4 regions of the Pseudomonas sp. GW821-FHT12A04 genome follow, and region 1 is predicted to be linked to each of the others. Evidence: predicted binding sites of a transcription regulator. Region 1 holds the regulator's gene; each other region holds the start of a gene.

Region 1 (7,144 bases):
TGCAAGGCAGCCGTCCGGACCAGGCCAACCTCTGGCGTCGCCTGCAACGTATCGGCCTGTCTGGCCCGCTGTCGCGCGACCTGCTGGCAATGATCACCGAAATCGAAGAGCCTCGTCAGGCCTGGCGTATGTTGCTGGCGCACCTGGCGCGCATGATCGTTACTCCGGAAGTCGAGCCGCTGGAAGAGGGTGGAGTGATCGCCATGGTCGGCCCTGCCGGCATGGGCAAGACCACCACCCTGGCCAAGCTGGCCGCCCGTTACGTGCTCAAGTACGGCGCGCAGAACATTGCGTTGGTGAGCATGGACAGCTTCCGCATCGGCGCCCAGGAACAGCTCAAGACCCTGGGGCGCATTCTCAATGTGTCGGTGACCCACGTCGATCCCGGCCAGTCCCTGGTGCAGGCCCTGGAGCCGTTGCTGCGCAAACGCGTGGTGCTGATCGATACCGCGGGCCTGCAGGCCAGCGATCCGGCGCTGCGCATGCAGCTCGAAAGCCTGGCCGGTCGCGGCATCAAATCAAAAAATTATCTGGTCCTGGCAACCACCAGCCAGAAACAGGTTCTAACGGCCGCGTATCACAGTTACAAGCGCTGCGGGCTCTCCGGCTGCATTCTGACTAAACTGGATGAAACGGCTAGTCTGGGTGAGGTGTTGAGCCTTGCCATCAGCCATGAACTGCCGGTGGCTTACCTGACCGATGGCCCGCGGATCCCGGATGATTTGCATCTGCCGCGCCGTCATCAATTGGTCAGCCGCGCCGTGAGCGTGCAAATGCAGGAAGAACCCAGCGAAGAAGCCATGGCTGACATGTTCGCTGACATCTACCACAGCCCGACCAAGCAGGTTGGCTGAGGTAATAATGAACAGTTTTTGTACCTACATCGATGGTCTGCCATGCATTGTTCCGTTTGTGAACGCGCAGCCAGTAATGTGGCCTCCGTCTATGCAAGACAAGGTAAAGAAATAACATGGGCAGCATGCATCCCGTACAGGTGATCGCGGTGACCGGCGGCAAAGGTGGCGTCGGGAAAACTAATGTGTCAGTGAACTTGTCCCTGGCTTTGGCCGAACTTGGCCGGCGCGTCATGCTGTTGGACGCCGACCTGGGACTGGCGAACGTCGACGTTCTGCTGGGCCTGACACCCAAACGTACCCTGGCCGACGTGATCGAGGGCCGCTGCGAACTGCGCGATGTATTGCTGCAGGGACCCGGCGGCATCCGTATCGTTCCGGCCGCATCCGGCACTCAGAGCATGGTGCATCTGAGCCCCGCGCAACACGCCGGCCTGATCCAGGCCTTCAGTGATATCGGCGATAACCTCGACGTACTGGTGATCGACACCGCTGCGGGCATTGGTGACTCGGTAGTCAGTTTCGTCCGCGCAGCCCAGGAAGTGCTGCTGGTGGTGTGCGACGAGCCGACCTCGATCACCGATGCCTACGCCTTGATCAAGTTGCTCAATCGCGACTACGGCATGAACCGCTTCCGCGTCCTGGCCAACATGGCCCAGAGCCCGCAGGAAGGACGCAACCTGTTCGCCAAGTTGACCAAGGTCACGGATCGCTTCCTCGACGTCGCCCTGCAATACGTCGGTGCGGTGCCTTACGACGAAAGCGTGCGCAAGGCCGTGCAGAAGCAGCGCGCCGTCTACGAGGCCTTTCCGCGTTCCAAGTGCTCGCTGGCATTCAAGGCCATCGCGCAGAAGGTTGATACCTGGCCGCTGCCTGCCAACCCGCGCGGGCACCTGGAGTTTTTCGTCGAGCGCCTCGTGCAGCAGACAGCAGGACCTGTTCTATGACAGCCAGCGGCTACAACCTCTACAAGAAGTCGGCACGTGATGCGCAGTACGAGCTGATCGAGCGTTACGCGCCGCTGGTTAAACGCATTGCCTACCACTTGCTGGCGCGTTTACCGGCCAGTGTCCAGGTCGAAGACCTGATCCAGGCCGGGATGATTGGCCTGCTTGAAGTGTCGACCAAATATGACGCCGGCAAAGGCGCCAGTTTCGAGACGTACGCGGGCATACGAATCCGCGGCGCCATGCTCGATGAAGTGCGCAAGGGGGACTGGGCGCCACGTTCGGTCCACCGCAATACGCGCATGGTCAGCGATGCCATTCGCTCGATTGAAGCTAAAACCGGCCGTGACGCTAAAGATCACGAAGTTGCGGCCGAACTCCAATTGAGTCTCGACGATTACTACGGGATTTTGAACGACACCCTGGGCAGCCGGCTGTTCAGTTTCGACGACCTGTTGCAGGACGGCGAACACGAAGGGCTGCACGAGGATGGCGCGAGTGCTCATGTCGAGCCGTCACGCGACCTGGAGGATGAACGCTTCCAGGCTGCGCTGGCGGATGCGATTGCCAATTTGCCGGAGCGTGAGCGACTGGTGTTGGCGCTGTACTACGACGAAGAGTTGAATCTCAAGGAAATCGGTGAGGTCCTGGGGGTCAGCGAATCTCGGGTCAGCCAGTTACACAGCCAGTGCGCGGCCCGTTTACGGGGGCGTTTGGGGGAGTGGCGAGCGCGCTGAAGGCAGTGTGGGGACACTGCGAACGAGGCCGGTGTGGTGTTGAACTGCGCCGGTCGCGATCTGTTGTGCTCCAGACAGTCATTGAGTGCTTTGCCGGATTGATTGAAATGGCGTGTCCAGGTGCTGGGCGCGTTTAAGACTGCTTGGAGGTCGAATTGGACAAGAACATGAAAATCCTCATCGTTGATGACTTCTCAACGATGCGGCGGATCATCAAGAACCTGCTGCGTGACCTTGGGTTCACCAACACCGTCGAGGCCGACGATGGCACTACCGCCATCCCGGTGCTCAACAGCGGAAGCATCGACTTTCTGGTAACGGACTGGAACATGCCTGGCATGACCGGTATCGATCTGCTGCGCCACGTGCGTGCCGATGAAAAGCTCAAGCACCTGCCGGTGCTGATGGTGACCGCTGAAGCCAAGCGCGAGCAGATCATCGAAGCGGCCCAGGCCGGCGTTAACGGCTATGTGGTCAAGCCCTTCACGGCCCAGGCGTTGAAAGAAAAAATCGAGAAGATTTTCGAACGCATCGGTTGATGAGTGCGCCACGGGGGAGCTATGGGCAATAACGAAACTTCATTGGGCGATTTTGAATCGACCCTGAAAAAACACGCCGTCGAATTGGTCGAGAGCCTTGAAAAAGGCAAGTTCGGCGACGCGGTGCAATTGATCCATGAGCTCAACCAGACCCGTGACCGCGGCCTGTATCAGGAAGTGGGCAAGCTCACCCGCGAACTGCATAGCGCGATCGTCAATTTCCAGATTGACCCGCACATGCCGCAGGCCGAAGAAGTGTCGCAGATCACCGACGCCACCGAGCGCCTGGGGTATGTGGTCAAGCTGACCGAGGCTGCGGCCAACCGCACCATGGATCTGGTGGAAAGTGCCACGCCGCTGGTCAATGGCCTGGCCGATGAAGCCAAGGTGTTGAGCGCGGACTGGGGGCGCTTCATGCGTCGCGAAGTCGGCGCCGAAGAGTTTCGTGAACTGGCCCGGCGGGTCGACGGGTTCCTGACGCGCAGCGGCACGGACAATCGCGCGGTGTCGGGCAACCTGAACGACATCCTGCTCGCCCAGGATTACCAGGACCTCACAGGCCAGGTGATCAAGCGTGTGACCCAGTTGGTCACCGAAGTTGAAAGCAACCTGCTCAAGCTCGTGCTGATGGCCAGTCAGGTGGACCGCTTTGCGGGCATCGAACATGACCGTGAAGCGATGCTTGCTGAAAAAGATCCACAAAAACATCTCTCTCAGGGTGAAGGTCCGCAGATTCATGCCGATAAAAGAGAAGACGTTGTGTCCGGTCAGGACGATGTGGACGATTTGCTATCCAGCCTAGGGTTTTAGAATTTTAGGCATTTTAGGTTTTTAGACCTTTAGGAGCACCCCCTTAATGAGCTTCGGCGCCGATGAAGAGATCCTTCAGGATTTCCTGGTTGAGGCCGGCGAGATTCTAGAGCAACTGTCCGAGCAACTGGTCGAGCTGGAAAGCCGCCCGGATGATGCGGATTTGCTCAATGCAATTTTTCGCGGTTTTCACACTGTAAAAGGAGGCGCCGGCTTCCTCCAGCTCAACGAACTGGTGGAGTGTTGCCACATCGCCGAGAACGTGTTCGACATCCTGCGCAAGGGTGAGCGTCGCGTCGACTCGGAACTGATGGACGTGGTTCTCGAAGCGCTGGACGCGGTGAACAGCATGTTCAGCGAAGTCCGCGAACGCAGCCCGATCACGGCCGCGACACCGGAACTGCTCGCGGCACTGGCCCGTCTGGCCGAGCCGCAATCGGCTGACGAGGCGGCTGCCGCACCTGTCGTCGCCGTGGTCCAAGCGCCTGTGGCTGAAAGCGAGTCGGGCGATATCACCGACAATGAATTCGAACAACTGCTGGACTCGCTGAACGCCGTCAAGGCCCAGGCCGAGGCCCCGGCGGCTGTTCCAGCGCCTGCCGGCAATGCCGCTGGCAGCGACGAAATCACCGATGCCGAGTTCGAGTCGTTGCTCGATCAACTGCACGGTAAAGGCCAGTTCGCCGTTGACGCGGTGGTCCCGGCACCGGCTGCGCCAGAAGCCCCGAAAGCGGCTGGCGACAGTTCCGATATTACTGACGACGAATTCGAAGCACTGCTCGACCAGCTGCACGGCAAGGGTAATTTTGCTGTCGAGGCGCTGGAGTCGGCCATTGCTTCTGTGCCTGCACCCGCGGCACCAAGCGCGGTGGCGGCCGGCAGCGATCTGATTTCCGATCACGAGTTCGAAGCGCTGCTCGACGAATTGCACGGCAAAGGCAAGTTCACTGAAGTGGGCGCGACGGTTGGAACGGCAACCGGCGCCAACGCCTCGGTTGCGGCACCTGCCGCCAAGGCAGCCGCGCCGAAACCGGTGGCCAGGGCCCCCGAGCCAAAAACCGAAGCGCCGGCCCCGGCAACTGCTACACCGGCATCGTCCCGTGCCCCGGCCGCGCCACCGGCGGAAAAGCCGGCGAGCGAAGCCGAGACCACGGTACGTGTCGATACCGCGCGTCTGGACGAGATCATGAACATGGTCGGCGAGTTGGTGCTGGTGCGTAACCGCCTGGTCCGCCTGGGCCTCAACAGCGGCGACGAAGCCATGTCCAAGGCCGTGTCGAACCTCGACGTGGTCACCGCCGACTTGCAAACCGCAGTCATGAAGACCCGGATGCAACCGATCAAGAAAGTCTTCGGGCGCTTCCCGCGCCTGGTTCGCGACTTGGCCCGCCAGCTCAAGAAAGAGATCAACCTGGAGCTGGTCGGCGAAGAAACCGACCTCGACAAGAACCTCGTCGAGGCCCTGGCCGACCCGCTGGTCCACTTGGTGCGCAACGCGGTTGACCACGGCATCGAGTCGCCGGAAGAACGCGAAGCCTCGGGCAAGGCCCGGGGTGGCAAGGTGATCCTGGCGGCGGAGCAGGAAGGCGACCACATCCTGCTGTCGATCTCCGACGACGGCAAGGGCATGGACCCGAACGTGCTGCGTTCCATCGCGGTAAAACGCGGTGTGATGGACAAGGACGCCGCCGATCGCCTGAGCGACACCGAATGCTACAACCTGATCTTCGCCCCGGGTTTCTCGACCAAGACCGAGATTTCCGACGTATCGGGTCGTGGCGTGGGCATGGACGTGGTGAAAACCAAGATTTCCCAGCTCAACGGCTCGATCAACATCTACTCGGCCAAGGGCCAGGGTTCGAAGATCGTCATCAAGGTGCCGCTGACCCTGGCGATCATGCCGACGCTGATGGTCATGCTCGGTAACCAGGCGTTCGCGTTCCCGCTGGTGAACGTCAACGAGATCTTCCACCTCGACCTGTCGACCACCAACGTCGTGGACGGCCAGGAAGTGGTGATCGTGCGGGACAAGGCGCTGCCATTGTTCTATCTCAAACGCTGGCTGGTCAGCTCCGCCGCTCACGAAGAGCAGCGCGAGGGCCATGTGGTGATCCTTTCGGTGGGCACGCAGCGGATCGGCTTTGTCGTCGATCAACTGGTGGGCCAGGAAGAAGTAGTCATCAAGCCATTGGGCAAAATGCTCCAGGGAACCCCGGGCATGTCCGGCGCCACCATCACCGGTGACGGCCGCATCGCGCTGATTCTCGATGTTCCGAGCATGCTCAAGCGTTACGCCACACGGCGTATTTGATTCTGGTGGAGCGAGGCGCCTGGCCTCGCTCCATCTAATGGAGTGTTTATGGCAGTCAAAGTCCTGGTGGTGGACGATTCGGGTTTTTTCCGCCGCCGCGTCTCGGAAATTCTTTCAGCGGATTCCAATATCCAGGTCGTCGGCACGGCGACCAACGGCAAAGAGGCGATCGATCAGGCGCTGGCCCTCAAGCCGGATGTGATCACCATGGACTACGAGATGCCGATGATGGACGGCATCACCGCCGTGCGGCACATCATGCAACGCTGCCCGACCCCGGTCCTGATGTTCTCCTCGCTGACCCACGAAGGCGCCCGGGTCACCCTCGATGCGCTGGATGCCGGCGCGGTGGACTTCCTGCCGAAGAATTTCGAAGACATCTCGCGCAACCCCGAGAAGGTCAAGCAACTGTTGTGCGAGAAGATCCTGAGCATCTCGCGCAGCAATCGTCGCGTCAGCACTTACAGCGCTCCGGCCCCTGTGACCGCACTTGCTCCAACAGCTGCGCCTTCGAGCGTCGGCAGTTACGGCAGCAGCGCGCCCGTGCGTCCGGCACCGATCCCTGCGCGTACGCATGCGGCCACTGCGTCGTCGCCCGCGCCGAAACGCAAAGCCTTCAAACTGGTGGCCATCGGTACGTCCACCGGCGGCCCGGTCGCCCTGCAGCGAGTGTTGACTCAATTGCCGGCCAACTTCCCGGCCCCGATCGTGCTGGTTCAACACATGCCGGCGGCCTTCACCAAGGCCTTCGCCGAACGCCTGGACAAGCTCTGCCGCATCAGCGTCAAGGAAGCCGAGGATGGCGATATCCTGCGTCCGGGCCTGGCGCTACTGGCACCGGGTGGCAAACAGATGATGATCGACGGCCGCGGCGCGGTGAAAATCCTCCCGGGTGACGAGCGTCTCAATTACAAGCCGTGCGTGGACATCACCTTCGGTTCGGCAG
Region 2 (7,144 bases), on a different contig from region 1:
TCCTGAAGCTGGCCGGCATTGTCGCGCACTGCCGGGTGTAACGTCATCTGTGGCATTACGCCGCCCCCTTGTAGGAGCGAGCCTGCTCGCGATGATCGTCAACGATGACGCGGGAGACCTGACACCCCGTGGTGCTCTCAGGTCCATCGCGAGCAGGCTCGCTCCTACAGGGGATTGCGGTGTTTCAGCGGGACTTGGGTTTCTTCACGTCCAGTCGGCGCAAATGGCAAGTCACTTCCTCGCGGTCGTGGTACAGCTGCTTGCAGCCAATCTCGACCTTGATACCCCGGGCCTTGAAGCCATCGGCAATGCGCTCGAGCAAACGCTTCACTTCGGCATAGCGCTGCTTCATCGGCAGCTTGAGATTGACCACCGCCTCGCGGCAGTGGCCGTCGCCGATCCACTCTTCCAGCATCGCGGCGTTGCGCGCCGGCTTCTCGACGATGTCGCAGACCATCCAGTCCACCGGTTGCTTGGGCTTGAAGGTGAAACCGTCAGCCATCAAGTGCTGCACCAGACCGGTGTCCATCAGGCTTTCGGCCATCGGGCCGTTGTCGATGGCGGTCACCAGCATGCCACGGTTGACCAGTTGCCAGGTCCAGCCACCAGGGGCGGCCCCCAAGTCAACGCCGGTCATGTCGCCATGCAGGCGCTCGTCCCACTGGTCGCGCGGGATGAAGTGGTGCCAGGCCTCTTCCAGCTTGAGGGTCGAGCGGCTCGGCGCCTCGCGGGGGAACTTCAAACGGGGAATGCCCATCGGCCACATCGCCGAGTTGTTCGACTCCGCCAGGCCCATGAACACTTCACGACCGCTCTTGAACGTCAGCAGCAAACGCGGCTTGTGGGCATCTTCCACCAGCTTGCCGGCCGCCATCAGCGCCTTGCGCAGGTGCACTTCGAATTTCTTGCAGAAGTTCGACAGTTCCTTTCCGTCGTTGGTGTCGACCATTTCCAGCCACAGGCTGCCGCACAGCGGAAAGTCCGCCATGTGGGCGAGGATCACACTGATGCGGTCGGTTTCCGGCAGATCGATGAAAATCCCCCGGGCCCATTGGCGCGGGAAGATCAGCTCGGCAAAACGCTGCCCGCGCATCAGGCGCTCGGCGCCGTCTTCTTCGGTGCAGACAAACTCGGCGCAAGCAGTTGCCGCCTTGGCCTTGGCATAACCGGCCACGTTCAAGCGCGCGGCGAGGTCGGAAATCTCGGAACAGACTTCGCCTTCGAAGCCCGGCCGGCAATGCATAAAGAGGGTGTTCATTAATACTCCTGGACCCTGTAGGAGCGAGCTTGCTCCCACAAAGAGAGACCGCTTGCCCTGAAGCAAAGCCTGTCACGAAAACCGGCGCATGATAGCCGAGATCGGAAGCTGGAGCTTGTCGATAGAACCCGGTTATTAGCCAGCTACTGAAAACAGAGCTAGGTTTAATGTTCTGCCCATCCCCTCAGTCCGTAGCCGTGCGGACTCAAAGGAGTGATTGCAATGCCGTCCCTCGATAGCCTGAATACGCTCAAGACCCTGCAAGTCGGCAACAAGACCTACCACTACTTCAGCCTGCCCGATGCCGCCAAAAGCCTGGGTGATCTGGACAAGTTGCCGATGTCGTTGAAAGTCCTGCTGGAAAACCTGCTGCGCTGGGAGGACGAAAAAACCGTCACCGGTGCCGACCTCAAGGCATTGGCCGCGTGGCTCAAGGAGCGTCGTTCCGACCGCGAGATCCAGTACCGCCCCGCGCGGGTGCTGATGCAGGACTTCACCGGCGTACCGGCGGTGGTCGACCTGGCCGCGATGCGCGCGGCGATGGCCAAGGCCGGCGGCAATCCGCAACGGATCAACCCGCTGTCGCCGGTGGACCTGGTGATCGACCACTCGGTGATGGTCGACAAGTTCGCCAGCAGCAGCGCCTTCGAGCAGAACGTCGACATTGAAATGCAGCGCAATGGCGAGCGCTATGCGTTCCTGCGCTGGGGCCAGAGTGCCTTCGACAATTTCAGCGTGGTGCCGCCGGGCACCGGGATCTGCCACCAGGTGAATCTTGAATACCTCGGCCGCACGGTTTGGACCAAGGACGAGGACGGCCGCACTTACGCCTTCCCGGACACTCTGGTTGGCACCGATTCCCACACCACCATGATCAACGGCCTCGGCGTGCTTGGCTGGGGTGTCGGCGGTATCGAGGCGGAAGCGGCGATGCTCGGGCAACCGGTGTCGATGCTGATTCCCGAAGTCATCGGTTTCAAACTCACCGGCAAGCTCAAGGAAGGCATCACCGCCACCGACCTGGTGCTGACCGTGACCCAGATGCTGCGCAAGAAAGGCGTGGTGGGCAAATTCGTCGAATTCTACGGCGACGGCCTTGCCGACCTGCCCCTGGCCGACCGCGCGACCATCGCCAACATGGCCCCGGAATACGGCGCCACCTGCGGTTTCTTCCCGGTGGACGACATCACCCTGGATTACCTGCGCCTGTCCGGCCGGCCCCTGGAAACGGTGCAACTGGTCGAGGCCTACAGCAAGGCCCAGGGCCTGTGGCGCCTGCCCGGCCAGGAACCGGTGTTCACCGACAGCCTGGCGCTGGACATGGGCAGCGTCGAAGCCTGCCTCGCGGGGCCGAAACGCCCGCAGGACCGGGTGACGCTGCCGAATGTCGCGCAAGCGTTCAGCGACTTCACCGACCTGCAATTCAAGCCCACCAGCAAGGAAGAAGGCCGCCTGGAAAGTGAAGGCGGTGGCGGTGTTGCCGTCGGCAATGCCGATATGGCCGGCGAAGCGGATTACGATTACGAAGGCCACACCTATCGCCTGAAAAACGGCGCCGTGGTCATCGCCGCGATCACCTCCTGCACCAACACCTCCAACCCCAGCGTGATGATGGCCGCCGGGCTGGTGGCGAAGAAGGCCGTGGAAAAAGGCCTGAAACGCAAACCCTGGGTGAAGAGCTCGCTGGCCCCCGGCTCGAAAGTGGTCACCGACTACTACAAGGCGGCCGGCCTGACCCAGTACCTCGATGAATTGGGCTTTGCCCTGGTCGGCTATGGCTGCACCACTTGCATCGGCAACTCCGGGCCGCTGTCGGAGCCCATCGAGAAAGCCATCCAGCAAGCCGACCTCACCGTGGCCTCCGTGCTCTCGGGCAATCGCAACTTCGAAGGCCGGGTGCATCCATTGGTGAAAACCAACTGGCTGGCCTCCCCGCCGCTGGTGGTGGCCTATGCGCTGGCCGGCACGGTGCGCACCGACCTCAGCCGCGAGCCGCTGGGCGAAGGCAAGGACGGCAAACCGGTGTACCTGCGGGACATCTGGCCAAGCAGCAAGGAAATTGCCGACGCCGTGAATCAGGTCAACACCGCCATGTTCCACAAGGAGTACGCCGAAGTGTTTGCCGGTGACGAACAATGGCAGGCGATCAAGGTTCCGCAGGCGGCGACCTATGTCTGGCAGGACGACTCGACTTACATCCAGCACCCGCCGTTCTTCGACGACATCGGCGGCCCAGCGCCCGTGGTCAAGGATGTCAGCGGCGCCAGGATCCTCGCACTGCTCGGCGACTCGGTGACCACCGACCACATTTCCCCGGCCGGCAACATCAAGGTCGACAGCCCGGCAGGGCAATACCTGCGCGACAAAGGCGTGGAACCGCGGGACTTCAACTCCTACGGCTCGCGGCGTGGCAACCATGAAGTAATGATGCGCGGCACCTTCGCCAACATTCGCATACGCAACGAAATGCTCGGCGGCGAAGAAGGCGGCAACACCCGCTACATTCCCACCGGGGAAAAAATGTCGATCTACGACGCCGCCATGCGCTATCAGGCTTCGGGCACGCCGCTGGTGGTGATCGCCGGCCAGGAATACGGCACCGGCTCGAGTCGCGACTGGGCGGCCAAGGGCACCAACCTGCTGGGGGTGAAAGCGGTCGTCGCCGAAAGCTTCGAACGAATTCACCGCTCCAACCTGGTGGGCATGGGCGTGCTGCCGTTGCAATTCAAGCTGGATCAGAACCGCAAGAGCCTGAAACTGGGCGGCAGCGAAACCCTGGACATCCTCGGCTTGACCGGCGTCGAGCTGACGCCACGGATGAACCTGACGCTGGTCATCACCCGCGAAGACGGCAGCCGCGAGAAGATCGAGGTGTTGTGCCGCATCGATACACTCAATGAGGTGGAGTACTTCAAGTCCGGAGGGATTCTGCATTATGTGTTGCGGCAGTTGATCGCGTCTTGACCGACCGCTGACAAAGACACCGCCTTCGGGCGGTGTCTTTGTTTGGGCCACGAAAAGCCATGTGGGAGCGAGCTTGCTCGCGATATGGAGAGAACATTCAACATTGTTGCCGACAGTCGGTAAGCTATCGCGCGCAAGCTCGCTCCCACAGGGGTTTGACAGTGCATCGCAAATCCCGACAAAAGGACTTCAAATGATTGCCCTGCCATGGACGCTTCTGGCTCTGCTTTCCTTCGGCTACGGCCTGGCGCTGACCTACGGCCATCTCGGCTGGCTCTCGGCAATCTCGGTGTTCCTGTTGCTGGTCGCAGGTGTCGCCGTCCGCCAACGCGACATCCCTTTTGCCCGCAACCTCGGCCACGGCCTGTTCATCGTTCTGGCCCTGGCATTGGCGACGCATTGGCTACCCGGCTTCTATAACGGTCGCGCCATCGACCCCCAGCGTTTTACCGACAATGCCGTGTCATTCGCCATGCACCTGAACCTGGACAAACCGCTGATCGGCTTCTGGCTGCTACTGGTTTGCCCGTGGATTGTCGGCCGCCGTTCGCTTCGGTTGTCACTGTATGCCACCGTACTGGCCCTGGCCTTGAGCGCCATGCTGGCATTGGGTGGCGCGCTGTTGCTGGGCGTAATCGCATGGGCGCCGAAATGGCCGGATCAAGCCTGGCTGTGGTTGCTGAACAATCTGCTGCTGGTGACGCTGGTCGAAGAGGCGCTGTTCCGTGGCTACATCCAGGGCGGCCTGACCCGGTATCTCAAAGACCGGCCCTACGGTGAACACCTCGCCCTGCTGCTGGCGTCATTGGTCTTCGGCCTGGCCCATGCCGGCGCGGGATGGCGGTGGGTATTGCTGGCAACGCTGGCCGGGGTCGGCTATGGCCTGGCCTATCGGCTCGGGGGGCTGGGGGCCGCCATCGCCAGCCACTTTGGCCTGAACCTGCTGCACTTCGGTCTGTTCACCTATCCGATGCTCGCCGGCTGACGCAAGGGTCATTTTGCGACGCATTGCCGATTATCGAAAAATAATCTCAACAATCCGCCAGCCTTGCCGATACAGCACTTGAAAGCCTTGCGGATTAAAAAAGCCATGCGTAACAACCAGCCAATTACACAACGCGAGCGGACCTTCCCGGCTCAGCAACGGTTGATTTCCACCACCGATGCCAAGGGCATGATCACCTACTGTAACGACGCTTTCGTCGAGATCAGCGGGTTTTCCCGAGAGGAGTTGATCCGTGCACCGCACAACCTGGTCCGTCACCCCGACGTCCCGGCGGCGGTGTTCGCACACATGTGGGACACGCTGAAACAAGGCTTGCCATGGATGGGCATTGTCAAGAATCGCTGCAAGACCGGTGATCATTACTGGGTGAACGCCTATGTGACACCGATCTTCGAAGGCAATCAGGTGATCGGTTATGAGTCGGTGCGGGTCAAGCCCACCGCCGAACAGATCCGCCGAGCCGAAGCGCTCTACCAGCGCATCAACCAGGGCAAGTCGGCTGTTCCCTCCTCGGATAAATGGTTGCCGATGCTGCAGGACTGGCTGCCGTTCATTCTGGTCAGCCAATTGAGCTTCATGATCGGTGCCTCGTTGAACTCCCACTGGGGGTTTGCCCTGGCTGCCGGTCTTTCGGTGCCGCTGGGCCTGATGGGCCTCCAGTGGCAACAGCGAGGCCTCAAGCGTTTGCTGCGCCTGGCGGAGCAGACCACCTCCGATCCGTTGATTGCACAGATGTACACCGACAGTCGCGGCGCCCAGGCGCGTCTGGAAATGTCCATCCTCAGTCAGGAAGCACGCCTGAAAACCTGCCTGACGCGTCTGCAGGACACGGCCGAACACCTGACCGATCAGGCCCGACAGTCCGACGCCCTGGCGCACAACAGCTCCAGCGGCCTGGAACGTCAACGGGTCGAGACCGAGCAAGTGGCCACCGCGGTCAACCAGATGGCCGCGACCACCCAGGAAGTCGCCAGCCACGTGCAACGCACCGCCGACGCCACCCAGGAAGCCAACCGCCTGACCGGTCGTGGTCGTGACATCGCCGGGGAAACCCGCGAAGCCATCCAGCGCCTGTCGGTAGTCGTCGGTGAAACCGGCGTCACCGTGACCCAACTGGCCAAGGACAGCAACGAAATCGGCGGCGTGGTCGACGTGATCAAAGGCATCGCCGACCAGACCAACCTGCTGGCCCTGAACGCCGCCATCGAAGCGGCCCGTGCCGGCGAAATGGGTCGTGGTTTTGCGGTGGTGGCCGACGAAGTCCGTCAGCTGGCACAACGCACCAGCGAGTCCACCGGGCAGATTCACGCACTGATCGCCAAGCTCCAGCACACCGCCGGCACCGCCGTGCAAACCATGGAAGCCGGGCATCGTCAGGCGGAAGAAGGCGTGGCGCGGGTACTGGAAGCGGACCAGGCCCTGGTGGGGATCAGCGAAGCGGTGGCCAATATCACCGACATGACCACCCAGATCGCCGCCGCGACCGAAGAGCAAAGTGCCGTGGCCGAAGAAATCAGTCGCAACATCAGCAACATTTCGGAACTGGCGGACCAGACCTCGGAACAGGCACAGAACTCGGCGTTGCTGAGTGAAGAGCTGACCAAGACTGCCAATACACAGTATTCGTTGGTGGAGCGGTTTAACCGCTGATTGCTACTGGAATGATAAAAACCCGGACAGCGAGAGCTTCCGGGTTTTTTATTGAGCCGGTGACAGTGATGTTGTCTGGTAGTCCCTCATCGCGAGCAAGCTCGCTCCCACAGGGTTTTGAGCCACACCACAAATCACTGTGGGAGCGAGCTTGCTCGCGATGGGGGCCTTACAGCCTGCACAAAACCTCACTGAAGGAATGAAGCCACCTTCTGCGCCGCCGCCGCCAAATGCTGCTCATGGCTAAACCCCGAAGCCTTCAGCGG
Region 3 (7,144 bases), on a different contig from region 1:
GTTCGATCATCCCCATGGCGTCGATCTGGGCGCGCTCAAGCCTAACCTGACGCCACGCCTGAAGACTGCCAATCAACGCATCCAGGCCGCGCCTGCGGCGATTCTCGCTGACCTGGCGCGCTTTGCAGCCTTGAAGGCGCCAGCCACCGACGAGTTGTTGATGATTGGCCGCCGGCATGTACGCAGCAACAATTCATGGATGCATAACTATCATCGGTTGGTAAAGGGCAAGCCACGTCACCAGTTGCTGATGCATCCGGACGATCTGGCCAGTCGCGGGCTCAGCGACGGACAGCGTGTTCGGGTCAGTTCGCGGGTGGGTGTGATCGAAGTCGAAGTGCTTGGCAGTCTGGACATGATGAAAGGCGTGGTCAGCCTGCCTCACGGCTGGGGGCACGCGCGGCCGGGCGTGCAAATGTCGATTGCCAGCAGTCAACCGGGCTCCAGCGCCAACGACCTGACCGACGAACGCCAGATTGACGAGCTGTCGGGAAATGCCGCGCTCAATGGTGTGCCGGTGATCGTGGTGGCGGCGTGAATCAGTCAGACGGAGAGACCGAGCAGGGCGCTCGGCTTTCCGTTACAATGCGCCACCGTGCCGACCCATGAGTCGGAAAGTTCAGCCGAGGTGCTCCATGGATATCATCGAAACGATTAAAGAGCAGATTGCCAACAACACCATTCTGCTTTACATGAAAGGCTCGCCGAATGCCCCGCAGTGCGGCTTCTCCGCGAAAGCCGCGCAGGCCGTGATGGCGTGTGGCGAAAAGTTTGCGTACGTGGACATCCTGCAGAACCCGGAAATCCGCGCCAACCTGCCAAAATACGCCAACTGGCCAACCTTCCCACAGCTGTGGGTTGCTGGTGAGCTGGTCGGCGGTAGCGACATCATGACTGAAATGGCTGCTGACGGTTCGCTGCAGAGCCTGATCAAGGACGCCGCCGCCAAGGCTGCTGCTCCAAAGACCGAAGCCTGATTCGCTTCCTGTAGGAGCGAGCTCGCTCGCGATGGACTAAAGAACGCCGCTGGGTGTCAGGCTCCCAGCGTTATCGTTAACGTCCATCGCGAGCAAGCTCGCTCCTACAAGAGCAGGCAATAAAAAGCCCCGCCACTCGAAAGAGGGCGGGGCTTTTTATTGCATCGAGATTAATGGCGTAGAACTTACTCGTCTTCGCCCATCTGCGATTGCAGATAGTTCTCAAGGCCCACTTTATCGATCAGGCCCAGTTGGGTTTCCAGCCAGTCGATATGTTCTTCTTCGGACTCGAGGATATCTTCAAGCAGTTCACGGCTACCGAAGTCGCCAACTTTTTCGCAATGCGCGATAGCCACTTTGAGATCGGCATGGCCGGTTTTCTCGATACGCAGGTCACACTCAAGCATTTCCTTGGTGTGCTCGCCGATGTGCAGCTTGCCCAGGTCCTGGACATTCGGCAGGCCTTCAAGGAACAGGATGCGCTTGATCAGCTTGTCCGCGTGCTTCATCTCGTCGATGGATTCGTGGTACTCGTGCTTGCCGAGCTTGTTCAGGCCCCAATCTTCATACATGCGCGCATGCAGGAAGTATTGATTGATCGCGACCAGCTCATTGGCGAGGATCTTGTTGAGATGCTGGATGACTGTAACGTCGCCTTTCATGATGGGGTCCTGCCCTGTATTAGCTGTCAATAGAGCAGAGTTTGAGCCTCGTATTTAATAGTGTCAAACCTAAGTTATTGAAACTTAAATGAAAATTAATCGGAATAAGAATGTTTGTGTTCCGCGTCTAGAGCATAACTAGTTGATTTTGAGGCATAAAAAAACCGGACATATGTCCGGTTCTTTGAAATTCGATGTTTAAGCCGCGGTAAATTCTGCTGGATAAGGAATTGCAGCCTGGGCCGTTTGCAGTTTGGTCAGGGTCTCGCGGACCACTTCCTTGGCGAGGCAGGCACATTTGCCGCACTGGCTCGCAACGCCGGTGGCTACACGGACTTCCTTGTAGCTGCAGCATCCTTCATAGATCGCATCGCGGATTTGACCGTCGGTGACGCCAGTGCAGAGGCAAACATACATAGGGAAGGACCGTCGCTGATTGTGACTCAATTGCGATGGATCTTAATGTTAACGAGAATGATTGTCAAAGTGGTTTCAGAGCACTTTTCGTCATAAACGGGTATGGCTGACGAACGGTCTACCTGGCAAATCGGTGATCCAAAACCGGCGGGGATTTCATCGTACGGGGAAAAAACAGCTAAGCCAGCTCAAACACGCGGTGTATGATGGCCGGTCTTTTGCGACCGGGGATCGTGTCACAGGGCTGTCGCCTCAGGGTGGCAGGCTGATGCGAGCCCTGTTTCTCACGCTATTACACCAGGAGATATCCAATGAGCGTACTCGTAGGCAAACAAGCCCCTGACTTCACCGTACCGGCCGTACTCGGCAATGGCGAGATCGTTGACAGCTTCACCCTGTCCTCGGCGATCAAAGGCAAATACGGCCTGGTGTTCTTCTATCCACTGGACTTCACCTTCGTTTGCCCGTCCGAGCTGATCGCTCTGGACAACCGCATGTCTGACTTCAAGGCACGCAACGTTGAAGTGATCGCTGTTTCGATCGACTCGCACTTCACCCACAACGCATGGCGCAACACTCCAGTGAACAATGGCGGTATTGGCCAGGTTCGCTACACCATGGCTGCCGACATCAAGCAGGACATCATGAAGGCCTACGACGTTCAGTCCGCTGATGGCGTGGCTTTCCGTGGCGCGTTCCTGATCGACGACAAAGGCGTTGTCCGCTCGCAGATCGTCAACGACCTGCCGCTGGGCCGTAACATGGAAGAGTTGATCCGTCTGGTCGACGCTCTGCAATTCCACGAAGAGCACGGCGAAGTCTGCCCTGCCAACTGGAAAAAAGGCGACAAAGGCATGAACGCTTCGCCAGAAGGCGTTGCTGCTTACCTGACCGAGCACGCTGCCGCTCTGTAAGGCGTTCCAGGTATAAAAAAACCGGCCTTCGAGGCCGGTTTTTTTATGGACGGAATTCACTCAGTCGTCTGTAGGAGCGAGCCTGCTCGCGATGGACTTGAGAGCGCCGCTGGGTGTCAGGCTCCCCGCGTTATCGTTCACGACCATCGCGAGCAAGCTCGCTCCCACATTGATTCGTGAGTGCACTCAGTCGCCGAAGTCTTCCCAACCACCCATCTGTTTCCAGCGATTGACGATGCCGCAGAACAGCTCTGCCGTCTTCTCGGTGTCGTAGCGAGCCGAGTGAGCCTCGCGACCGTCGAAGTCGATGTCCGCTGCCTGGCACGCCTTGGCCAACACGGTTTGGCCGTAAGCGAGACCGGCCAGCGTTGCGGTATCGAAGCTGGAGAACGGATGGAACGGATTGCGCTTCATGTCCAACCGTGCAACCGCCGCATTCAGGAAGCCCAGGTCGAAACTGCTGTTATGCCCGACCAGGATCGCCCGTTTGCAACCGTTGGCCTTGAGGGCCTTGCGCACGCCGCGGAAGATATCGTTCAGGGCAGACTCTTCACTCACCGCCATGCGCAGCGGGTGATCGAGCTTGATCCCGGTGAATTCCAGGGCTGCCGCTTCGATGTTCGCACCCTCGAACGGCTCGACACGGAAAAAGTAGGTGTGATCCGGGTAAACAAAACCCTTTTCATCCATGGCGATGGTGGTCGCGGCGATCTCCAGCAGGGCGTCGGTGGCCGAGTTGAAGCCACCGGTCTCTACGTCGACGACAACCGGCAGGTAACCACGAAACCTTGCCGCCATTGGATGACGAGGGCCGCCTCCGCCGCCATTGCCTTCCAGTTCGTCGTCGAAATGGTCTTCACTCACGCGTGTTCCTCCAGCAGGCGCCAGCGCAGTTTTTCACCGGCGCGCAGCGGGATAACGGTCAGCTCGCCAAATGGCAGGCTGGTCGGGGCGGTCCACTCTTCGCGGACCAGGGTGATGCGATCGGTGTTGGCCGGCAGACCATAGAACCGAGGGCCGTTGAGGCTGGCGAAGGCCTCGAGCTTGTCCAGCGCATTGCGCTGTTCGAAGGCTTCGGCGTACATCTCGATTGCCGCATAGGCGGTGTAGCAACCGGCGCAGCCGCAGGCCGCTTCCTTGGCATGCTGGGCGTGGGGGGCCGAGTCGGTGCCGAGGAAGAACTTGTCGCTGCCGCTGGTGGCCGCGTCGAGCAGGGCTTCCTGGTGGGTATTGCGCTTGAGGATCGGCAGGCAATAGAAGTGCGGCCGAATCCCGCCCACCAGCATGTGGTTGCGGTTGTACAGCAGGTGATGCGCGGTGATGGTCGCGCCCACGTTGGCCGAAGCCGAGTTGACGAACTGCACGGCGTCCGCGGTGGTGATGTGTTCGAAGACCACTTTGAGGGCCGGGAAACGCTCGACCACACGACGCAAGTGCTCGTCGATGAAGATTTTTTCCCGGTCGAACACGTCGACATCGCCCCGGGTGACTTCACCGTGGACCAACAACGGCATCCCGACTTCGGCCATGGCCTCGAGTGCAGGGAAGATCTTGTCGATGCTGGTGACGCCAGAATCCGAGTTGGTGGTCGCGCCGGCCGGGTACAGCTTGGCGGCGTGAATGAATCCGCTGGCCTTGGCCTCGCGAATTTCTTCAGGCTGGGTGCGGTCGGTCAGGTACAGGACCATCAGTGGCTCGAACAGGCTGCCGGCCGGGCGGGCAGCGAGAATCCGCTGCCGATAGCCGTCGGCTTCGGCCGCATTGCGTACCGGTGGAACCAGGTTGGGCATGATGATGGCGCGGCCAAAGGTGCGCGCGACATCCGCGACGGTATTGGTCAGCACGGCACCATCGCGAAGATGAATATGCCAGTCGTCGGGACGCAGCAGGGTCAGGCGGTCGGACATGAGGGGATTCCAGGCGGGTCAAACTCAAGGGAATGCTACCGGAAAAGACTCTTGCAGGCACTCGCTATCAAGTTTTGCAGGAAGCTTCCGATATCCAACAGGTATGCCGTAAACATGTGTGTGTCGGTCTTTTTGTTGTAGAAGCCAGTGGAGCCTCCCGTGCGCCAGCGTTATTTAGCCTTGCTCAGTGTGTTTGCCAGCCTTCCGGCGATGGCGCTCACTTTCCAGACACGTCTGGAGAACATTGAGTGGACGGTCGAAGGCGACAAGTTCGAATGCCGCCTGACTCAGCCGGTTACCGACTTCGGCTCGGGCGAGTTCGTGCGTCGTGCCGGTGAGCAGGCGACTTTCCGCCTGAAAGCCTACAACCCGATGATCGGCGGTGGTTCGGCCACCTTGCTGGCCGCTGCCGCGCCGTGGCAACCGGGCCGTGACGATATCAACCTGGGCACGGTGAGAATCGGCAGTGGCAACGTATTGTTCAACAGCTCACAGGTTCAGGCCGGGCGTTTGATCAGTGGCCTGATGGACGGTCGCAGCCCGGTCGTTCGACATTCCTCGGGGGATGGGCGGGTGTCGGAAGTACGCTTGTTGCCGGTCAGGTTCACCAAGGCGTTTGCCGACTACCAGGGGTGCGTGGCGAAACTGTTGCCACAGAATTTCGAACAGGTGAAGCAATCGGAAATCGGCTTCCCCGGCGGCGGAATCGAACTCGACAGCGCCGCAAAAGCCAAACTGCAGGTAATGCTGGAGTACATGAAGGCCGATCCGACGGTCAATCACATCGAGCTCGACGGTCACTCCGACAACAGCGGCAATCGCCTGACCAACCGCGACCTGTCGCGGCGCCGAGCCCTGGCAGTGATGGAGTTCTTCAAGGCCAACGGCATCCAGGAATCGCAAATCACTCTGCGTTTCCATGGCGAGCGTTATCCGGTGGCGCCGAACACCAACAACACCAACCGCGCGAAGAACCGTCGAGTAGCGGTGCGCCTGGAGCGCGGAGCACCCGCGGAACAAGTCGCCCCGCAGGCGACGAAAGCGGCCACTTCGGCCACTTCCTGACCCGGCTGTAATCGTCGCGCTCTCGACATAATCTGTCGCTTCGTCGTCATAAGCTGTCGCGCCACTGTAAATTATTCTGCATGAGCGGTAGACTTCCCGGCTTTCCGTAGAACCCCGTGGAGTGATGGCATGGCGGACGTAAACAAGGTCGTTCTGGCGTATTCCGGCGGCCTGGACACTTCGGTGATCCTCAAGTGGCTGCAGGATACTTATAACTGTGAAGTAGTGACCTTCACCGCTGACCTGGGTCAGGGCGAAGAGGTCGAACCTGCACGCGCCAAGGCTCAGGCCATGGGCGTCAAAGAGATCTACATCGACGACTTGCGCGAAGAGTTCGTGCGCGATTTCGTTTTCCCGATGTTCCGCGCCAACACCGTTTACGAAGGCGAGTACCTGCTGGGTACTTCCATCGCTCGTCCGCTGATCGCCAAGCGCCTGATCGAAATTGCCAACGAAACCGGTGCAGACGCCATTTCCCATGGCGCCACCGGCAAGGGTAACGACCAGGTTCGTTTCGAACTCGGTGCGTACGCCTTGAAGCCAGGTGTGAAAGTGATCGCTCCTTGGCGCGAGTGGGACCTGCTGTCCCGTGAAAAGCTGATGGATTACGCCGCGAAGCACGCGATTCCGATCGAGCGCCACGGCAAGAAGAAGTCCCCGTACTCCATGGATGCCAACCTGCTGCACATCTCCTATGAAGGCGGCGTGCTGGAAGACACCTGGACCGAGCACGAAGAAGACATGTGGCGCTGGACCGTTTCCCCGGAAAACGCGCCAGACAAGCCGCAGTACCTGGAGCTGACCTACCGCAACGGCGACATCGTCGCGCTGGACGGCGTCGAAATGACTCCTGCCACCGTGCTGGCGACCCTGAACCGTATCGGTGGTGAGCACGGTATCGGCCGTCTCGACATCGTCGAGAACCGCTACGTGGGCATGAAGTCCCGTGGCTGCTACGAAACCCCTGGCGGCACCATCATGCTGCGTGCCCACCGTGCGATCGAATCGATCACCCTGGACCGCGAAGTGGCTCACCTCAAGGACGAGCTGATGCCCAAGTACGCCAGCCTGATCTATACCGGCTACTGGTGGAGCCCTGAGCGTCTGATGCTGCAACAGATGATCGATGCGTCCCAGGTCAACGTGAACGGCGTTGTGCGCCTGAAACTGTACAAGGGCAATGTGATCGTCACTGGCCGCAA
Region 4 (7,144 bases), on a different contig from region 1:
GCACGGTTTTACGGCAGCGATGATGGCGACCTGGCGCTGATCCCGGACCCTGCACAAATCCACCGCTTGCCCTGGAGCCATCCACCGCGGGCCTTGGCCATTTGCGATGCGGATGAACTGGGCACCACCACCAGCTCCAACCTGTCGACCCGTGGTCAGCTCAAGGCGGTGATTGCCCGTTACGCGGCCCGCGGCCTGGCGCCTGTGGTGGCGACCGAGCTCGAGTTTTTTGTCTTCGCACCCAACACCGATCCGACCCTGGCTTTTCAACCGCCACTGGGGCTGGACGGTCGCCGCGAAGATGGTCAGTCGGCGTTCAGCGTCAGTTCCAACAACGGCTTGCGGCCGTTCTTCAATGAAGTCTACGAGTGCATGGCTGCGTTGGGGTTGCCTCGCGATACCTTCATGCACGAAATGGGTGTCAGCCAGTTCGAGATCAATCTGCTGCACGGTGATCCGCTGTTGCTGGCCGATCAGACATTCCTGTTCAAGCACCTGCTCAAGGAAGTGTCCCTCAAGCACGGCCTGAGCGTGGTGTGCATGGCCAAGCCGTTGGCGCATACGCCGGGCAGTTCGATGCATATCCATCAGAGCGTGGTCGAGATCGATTCCGGGCGTAACGTGTTCAGCGACGAGGCGGGGCAGGAGACGGCCACCTTCCGCCACTTCATTGCCGGTCAGCAAACGTGCATGGCCGATTTCACTGCGTTGTTTGCGCCGAACGTGAACTCCTATCAGCGCTTGTGCCACCCTTACGCCTCACCGAATAATGCCTGTTGGTCCTACGACAACCGGGCGGCCGGCCTGCGCATTCCGGCCAGTTTGCCGGTGGCCCGTCGGGTCGAGAACCGCTTGCCGGGGGCCGATGCCAACCCGTATCTGGCGATTGCCGCAAGCCTGGCGGCGGGGTTGCATGGCATCGAGAAGACATTGGAGCCGAGCGCGCCGATCCAGGGTGAGTTCGAGGTGCCGGACAATCTTTCGTTGCCGTGTACCTTGCATGCGGCACTCGAGCGTCTGAAACGTAGCCAGTTGGCCAAGGAACTGTTCGGCGCGGAATTCATCGAAGGCTACATCGCTTCGAAGACCCTGGAACTGACCAGTTTCCATGATGAAATTACTCCCTGGGAAAGGCGTGTTTTAGCAGCCCAGGCCTGACGTTCCGTCGACATCCGGCTATCGTTTAGCGATAGCCGATTCTCACTGCAAGGAGCCGCTCGGAACGCCGATGCGCCAAATCTGGAAATCCTTTCGAGCATTGTATTTCGCCTCGCTGATGATGTTGATCGGCTCGGGTCTGTTGAGTACTTACCTGGCGTTGCGCCTGGCTGCCGACCATGTCGACAGTCTGTGGGTCGGTGCGCTGATGGCTGCCAACTATTTCGGCCTGGTGCTGGGGGGCAAGATCGGTCACCGGTTGATTGCCCGGGTCGGGCATATCCGGGCCTATTCGGCCTGTGCCGGGATCGTTGGCGCGGCGGTGCTCGGCCATGGCCTGGTGGACTGGTTGCCGGCCTGGCTGTTTTTGCGGGTGATCGTCGGCCTCGGCATGATGTGCCAGTACATGGTGATCGAGAGCTGGCTCAATGAACAGGCCGATGCCAATCAGCGTGGCATGGTCTTCAGCGGCTACATGATCGCTTCGTACCTGGGGTTGGTGCTGGGGCAGTTGATTCTGGTCATGCACCCAGGGCTGGGGCTTGAATTGCTGATGTTGGTCGCCCTGTGCTTCGCGCTATGCCTGGTACCCGTGGCCCTGACCCGGCGCATTCACCCGGCACCCTTGCACCCGGCACCGATGGAGCCACGGTTCTTTATCAAGCGCGTGCCGCAGTCACTGAGCACGGTGCTCGGAGCGGGCCTGATCGTCGGTTCGTTCTACGGTCTGGCGCCGCTGTATGCCTCGCAGCAAGGGTTGTCCACCGAGCAGGTCGGTCTGTTCATGGGTAGCTGCATTTTTGCCGGGCTGCTGGTGCAGTGGCCGTTGGGCTGGTTGTCCGACCGCTACGATCGCGCCGTGCTGATCCGCAGTTTCGCGTTCAGCCTGGCACTGGCTGCACTGCCGCTGGCGATCATGCCGCAGGTGCCGCTGGAGGTATTGTTCATCGCCGGGTTCCTCTGTTCGCTGGTGCAGTTCTGCCTGTATCCGTTGGCGGTGGCGTTCTCCAATGACCACGTCGAAGGTGATCGCCGGGTGTCCCTGACGGCGATGTTGCTGGTTACCTATGGCGTGGGTGCGAGTATCGGGCCACTGGTGGCAGGTGTGCTGATGAAACTGTTCGGCAGCCAGATGCTCTATGCGTTCTTCAGTTTCTTTGCGTTGGTGCTGGTATGGCGGATTCGCCCGAAAGCAGTGACCAACCTGCATCAGGTCGACGACGCACCGCTGCATCACGTGGCCATGCCGGACAATATGACGAGTTCGCCACTGGTGGCCTGCCTCGACCCGCGTGTTGACGAGCAAGTGGTGCAGGATCAGATGCACAGTCCGGTGAGTACCGGGCCAGAGCCTGAATCAGAACCTGTCACCGAAACTGAAACCGATCAGCCGCCGCAAGACCCTGATACAGGGCGGGACCCTAACTTCAGCGAGGCCAGGCCTTAAAACCGGGGCACAAAAAAACGGGCAGTCACCGCAAGGGACTGCCCGTTTTTTGTTGATGCGCTATCAGATGTCGTCTTTGTCGAAGCGACGCGCTTCGCGTTGCAACTGGTAGACGAAGCGTTCGACCTGACGTTGCACCAGCCCGCTCATGTTGTGGAAGCGAACGCCGGCGAAGGTGGTGGAAATCCTTTCTTCGAAGTGCAGATAACGCAACTCGACCGGTGCGGTCATCTTGCCGAAGGGCAGGTCGGCGTTGAAACGGTCGTAAACCTGACCCAGTTGCAGGCTGCCGGTGATGTCGCCGTCGAAGCGCAGTTTGCACCCGGTGGCGGAAATATCCAGCAGCTTGCCGCTGATGGGCGCCTTGAGTTTTTCGCCGTCGAGGTTGACGTTGACCAATTGTGCCAGCTTCAACGCGGCGCGGAAGGCATTGCGGCGCTGGTGGTACACCACTTCATCGGGCAGTGGGCCGCGATAGCAGCGGCTGCCACCGGATTCGTCGATGTTCAACTGGCCGTTGCTTTCCCAGGCAATGCGTACGCCTTCGTGGAAGCCTTCGACCCTGAACGACTCGCCCGCCAGCAGGTAGCGCTCGCCGTCACGGGGAATCATTTCGTCCAGGGCAATCATGTTGCTGTCACGGTCCAGGTCCACCAGGTAGCTCTGGAAGCGCTGGCTGCGCTCGTGGAACGTGATGATCAGCGGGTCATGGCTTTCGAGCAACTGGCGCAGGTTGCTGGAGATTTCCAAGGGCGTGGAGAGCACCTTGGGTGGCTGCGGAGCATCATCCACGGATAAGGCATTGGACACGTTTAATCAATCTCCAGACAAAATTTGACTACGACTGGCTATCAGTTTGCCAGTATGTTGCGCGTCTTGATAGAGCGGGGGCATTGACCGGCTCATGCCTGACTGAGCGGGCGCGGCTTGGCAAGCTTGGAGAATGTTCCGCTGGCATCGTAAAGCGCCGGGGTTTCACCGCCGTTGAGGATTTTCAGCTGGGTGGCTGTAGCGGCCTGTTGAGTGAGGATCGACTGGCCGTTGTTGGCGTTGATGGCCTGGCACTGGGCCAGGAGATCGGTCAGCACGTCACTTTGCGCCAGCAACTGCTCGCCAATGCTCGACTGGCTGGCCAATTGCTCCAGACCGCCACGGTTGGTCGGCAGGTTGAGATTGGCAAGGATTTCACTGCGCTTGCGGCCATGCTGTTCGAGCAAAACGACCAATGCCTGTTTCTGCGCCAGGATGTTCTCGAGCAATGGCATGTCGCGGCCATGCAATGCGAGGGATTCGGTCTGCAGTAACTCCAGCAGGTGTTGCGCTGGGGCAAAGTCGTCGGTGATCAGTTGCAGTAAATGAGTGTCGTGCATGGCTGGCCTTGGGTTTTAAGCGTCCAAAAGCCTGGCGCCGGCGGTGGCCTAGCGCTGGGCTTCGAAGTTGAGCAGTTTGCTGGCTACACGGTTGCTGTCGACTTTATAGCTGCCATCGGCAATCGCTGCTTTCAATTCGGCCACGCGGGCTTTGTCGACGGCAGGCTGATCGCGCAGCTGTTCAGTGACCTTCTGCAACTGTTGAGCCTCATCGCTGAGATGTACCGATTCCCCGCTTTTGACGGTACCGGCCTGTTCGGCCGCGGACTCCAGCGGCGCGGATTTGCCGGCCTCGGCACTTTCCTTGCTGGCGCTGGTACGTGTACTGCCCGTCAGGGACGAGGAGCTGTTCAAACGGCTGAAATCGATGACCATGATAAAAAACCTCTGGGAATTTGGACGCTTGCCATGGTTTCGGCCATTCCCTGGAAAACTTTAGGCTCATTTATCAATGAACCTTGCGCGCGTCAGCGCATGCCCTGCATGGAGCACAGTCTAGGGAACAGCCGCGGCAAGCGCCACATTCTGATGAACAGAGCGAATTACATGGACACTTCCACCTGCCCCGGCGCCATGACCTGCGCCTTGATGACTCGTTGGGAATTGAGGTTTTTCACCCGGATCTGCTCGCTCAGGCTGCCGTTTGACAGGGCTTCGCCCGGCATGCGCACGCTGAGGGTACCGCTGCGGGCGGTTATCACCACCTGATCACCCTTGCGGATGACTTCGGCCTGTTCGATATGCACCAGGGTAATCACCTGGTCGGCGACCATTGGTCGGGTCAGTCGCTGCCCGATCGCCTGATCGAGGGCGGTCAGGTAGCCCTGGCTGATGAGGCTGATATCGCGCTCGCGCAGGACCACATCCCCAGGCTCGACAATGGCGGCACGGCGCAGTGGCCGGGCGCTGGTCACGACATCGCGAAACAGGCGGACTTGAGCGGGTACGAACACCGTCCAGGGGGAAGCGCCCTCGCAGCGAACCTTGACCGTAACCCGTCCCAGCGGCTTGGGACTCTCGAGTGTTGCTGTCAATTCCCTGTCGCACATGGGCATGTGCATGCGCGGATCGAGCTGGTTGACCTGGATCTCGTAGCGACCCTCCGTTTGACTGGTCGCCAGATAGTCTTCTACGGTGAATTCAAGAAAGCCCTGAGTGACGCCGATAAGCATGTCAGGCAAGGTAACCGCGTCAGCAAGGGCAGGGCTGCCAGCGTTGAACAGGCAAACAGCCGCCAGCACGCCGAGCAATTTGCGGTACGGTGTGGTCAGGCGTCGAAAAAATGTCGGTTTTGTGTTCATAACGATTAAAAAAGCAAGCGCCGTGCCGTTTAGTGATGAAGGCGCGTCGCAACAACACTTGGCGTTGGCGTAGGAGTCTGGCATGGCTGGTGTAATGGATTCGGTAAACCAGCGCACGCAACTGGTGGGGCAGAATCGCCTTGAGTTGTTGTTGTTCCGTCTCGACGGCCAGCAACTGTACGGGATCAACGTGTTCAAGGTTCGGGAGGTGCTGCAATGCCCCAAACTGACGCTGATGCCCAAATCCAGTCCTGTCGTGTGCGGTGTGGCGAACATCCGGGGGGCGACCATTCCGATCCTTGATCTGGCGATGGCGACTGGTTCCGGCGCGTTGAAAGACAAGAACAGCCCCTTCGTGATCATCACGGAGTACAACACCAAGACCCAGGGTTTCCTGGTCCGCTCGGTGGAACGCATCGTCAACATGAACTGGGAGGAGATCCATCCGCCGCCCAAGGGCACCGGGCGCGATCACTACCTGACGGCGGTGACGCGGGTCGACAATCAGTTGGTCGAAATCATCGACGTCGAGAAGGTGCTGGCGGAAGTGGCGCCGACGCCGGAAGCGATTTCCGTGGGTGTGGTGGATGTCGAAACCCAGCACAAGGCGCTTTCGTTGCGCGTGCTGACGGTCGACGACTCGTCGGTGGCGCGCAAGCAGGTCACGCGCTGCCTGCAAACGGTCGGCGTGGAAGTGGTGGCGTTGAACGACGGTCGGCAAGCGCTGGACTACCTGCGCAAACTGGTCGACGAGGGCAAGAAGCCGGAAGAAGAGTTCCTGATGATGATCTCCGACATCGAGATGCCGGAGATGGACGGGTACACCCTGACGGCGGAAATCCGCAACGACCCGCGCATGCAAAAGCTTCATATCATCCTGCATACTTCGTTGTCGGGGGTATTCAATCAGGCGATGGTCAAGAAGGTCGGTGCCGATGACTTCCTGGCCAAGTTCCGTCCTGATGACCTGGCATCCCGGGTAGTCGACCGGATCAAAGCAGCAGATATCAGCTAGGGGTTCGCACCCCTGGCAGTCAACACGATTTAAGAGGCGGCATCATTGTCTACGGGTAATTTGGATTTCGAACAGTTCCGGGTATTTCTGGAAAAAGCCTGTGGCATTTTGCTCGGTGAAAACAAGCAGTACCTGGTCTCCAGCCGTCTCAACAAACTGATGGAACAGCAAGGCATCAAGTCTTTGGGGGAACTGGTTCAGCGCATGCAGACCCAGCCGCGCAGCGGTTTGCGCGAGCAGGTGGTGGATGCCATGACCACTAACGAAACCCTGTGGTTTCGTGACACCTACCCGTTTGAAGTCTTGAAGAACAAGGTACTGCCCGAAGCGATCAAGGCCAGTCCCGGTCAGCGCCTGCGCATCTGGTCGGCAGCATGCTCGTCGGGCCAGGAACCGTATTCGCTGTCGATGTCCATCGACGAGTTCGAGCGGGTCAACATGGGCCAGTTGAGGATGGGTGTACAGATTGTTGCCACCGACCTGTCCGGTACCATGCTGAACAACTGCAAGACCGGCGAGTACGACAGTCTGGCCATCGGCCGCGGCTTGTCGCCTGAGCGCCTGCAGCGTTATTTCGACCCGAAAGGGCCGGGGCGCTGGGCGATCAAGGCGCCGATCAAGAGCCGGGTGGAATTCCGTTCCTTCAACCTGCTGGACAGCTACGCGAGCCTCGGCAAGTTCGACATCGTGTTTTGCCGCAATGTGTTGATCTACTTCTCCGCCGAGGTGAAGAAGGACATCCTGCTGCGCATCCACAGCACATTGAAGCCAGGCGGTTACCTGTTTCTCGGTGCTTCCGAAGCGTTGAACGGTTTGCCGGATCATTACCAGATGGTCCAGTGCAGCCCGGGGA

The links. The regulator FliA, encoded in region 1, starts transcription of late flagellar genes. The targets are predictions, from matches to a motif close to CTAAAGTTTNNNNNNNNNNNGCCGNTAA.
Region 2: a site for FliA is predicted at 5,253-5,280, ahead of AC1RS8_RS11775 (methyl-accepting chemotaxis protein). Genes of this name have one in related genera too.
Region 3: a site for FliA is predicted at 4,944-4,971, ahead of AC1RS8_RS17915 (flagellar protein MotY). Genes of this name have one in related genera too.
Region 4: a site for FliA is predicted at 4,387-4,414, ahead of flgM (flagellar biosynthesis anti-sigma factor FlgM). Genes of this name have one in related genera too.

The regions. Positions count from the first base shown of each region.
Region 1 is NZ_JBXAQZ010000013.1:186,510-193,653, forward strand. Features, by position in the region: gene flhF (flagellar biosynthesis GTPase FlhF) at 1-854, shown strand, start outside; gene fleN (flagellar synthesis regulator FleN) at 971-1,801, shown strand; gene fliA (RNA polymerase sigma factor FliA) at 1,798-2,538, shown strand; gene AC1RS8_RS21120 (chemotaxis response regulator CheY) at 2,706-3,077, shown strand; gene AC1RS8_RS21125 (protein phosphatase CheZ) at 3,099-3,887, shown strand; gene AC1RS8_RS21130 (chemotaxis protein CheA) at 3,934-6,198, shown strand; gene AC1RS8_RS21135 (protein-glutamate methylesterase/protein-glutamine glutaminase) at 6,247-7,144, shown strand, end outside.
Region 2 is NZ_JBXAQZ010000006.1:172,350-179,493, reverse strand. Features, by position in the region: partial or broken gene AC1RS8_RS11795 (outer membrane lipoprotein carrier protein LolA) at 92-179, shown strand; gene rlmM (23S rRNA (cytidine(2498)-2'-O)-methyltransferase RlmM) at 185-1,258, opposite strand; gene acnA (aconitate hydratase AcnA) at 1,481-4,222, shown strand; gene AC1RS8_RS11780 (CPBP family intramembrane glutamic endopeptidase) at 4,416-5,207, shown strand; gene AC1RS8_RS11775 (methyl-accepting chemotaxis protein) at 5,313-6,878, shown strand; gene AC1RS8_RS11770 (alpha/beta family hydrolase) at 7,067-7,144, opposite strand, start outside.
Region 3 is NZ_JBXAQZ010000011.1:46,812-53,955, reverse strand. Features, by position in the region: gene AC1RS8_RS17950 (molybdopterin oxidoreductase family protein) at 1-538, shown strand, start outside; gene grxD (Grx4 family monothiol glutaredoxin) at 636-977, shown strand; gene bfr (bacterioferritin) at 1,163-1,639, opposite strand; gene AC1RS8_RS17935 (bacterioferritin-associated ferredoxin) at 1,838-2,056, opposite strand; gene AC1RS8_RS17930 (peroxiredoxin) at 2,368-2,970, shown strand; gene rnt (ribonuclease T) at 3,157-3,834, opposite strand; gene pyrC (dihydroorotase) at 3,831-4,877, opposite strand; gene AC1RS8_RS17915 (flagellar protein MotY) at 5,037-5,942, shown strand; gene AC1RS8_RS17910 (argininosuccinate synthase) at 6,072-7,144, shown strand, end outside.
Region 4 is NZ_JBXAQZ010000008.1:217,850-224,993, forward strand. Features, by position in the region: gene AC1RS8_RS14790 (glutamine synthetase family protein) at 1-1,158, shown strand, start outside; gene AC1RS8_RS14795 (MFS transporter) at 1,229-2,605, shown strand; gene AC1RS8_RS14800 (flagellar brake protein) at 2,669-3,415, opposite strand; gene AC1RS8_RS14805 (flagella synthesis protein FlgN) at 3,508-3,975, opposite strand; gene flgM (flagellar biosynthesis anti-sigma factor FlgM) at 4,024-4,350, opposite strand; gene flgA (flagellar basal body P-ring formation chaperone FlgA) at 4,518-5,276, opposite strand; gene AC1RS8_RS14820 (chemotaxis protein CheV) at 5,359-6,291, shown strand; gene cheR (protein-glutamate O-methyltransferase CheR) at 6,337-7,144, shown strand, end outside.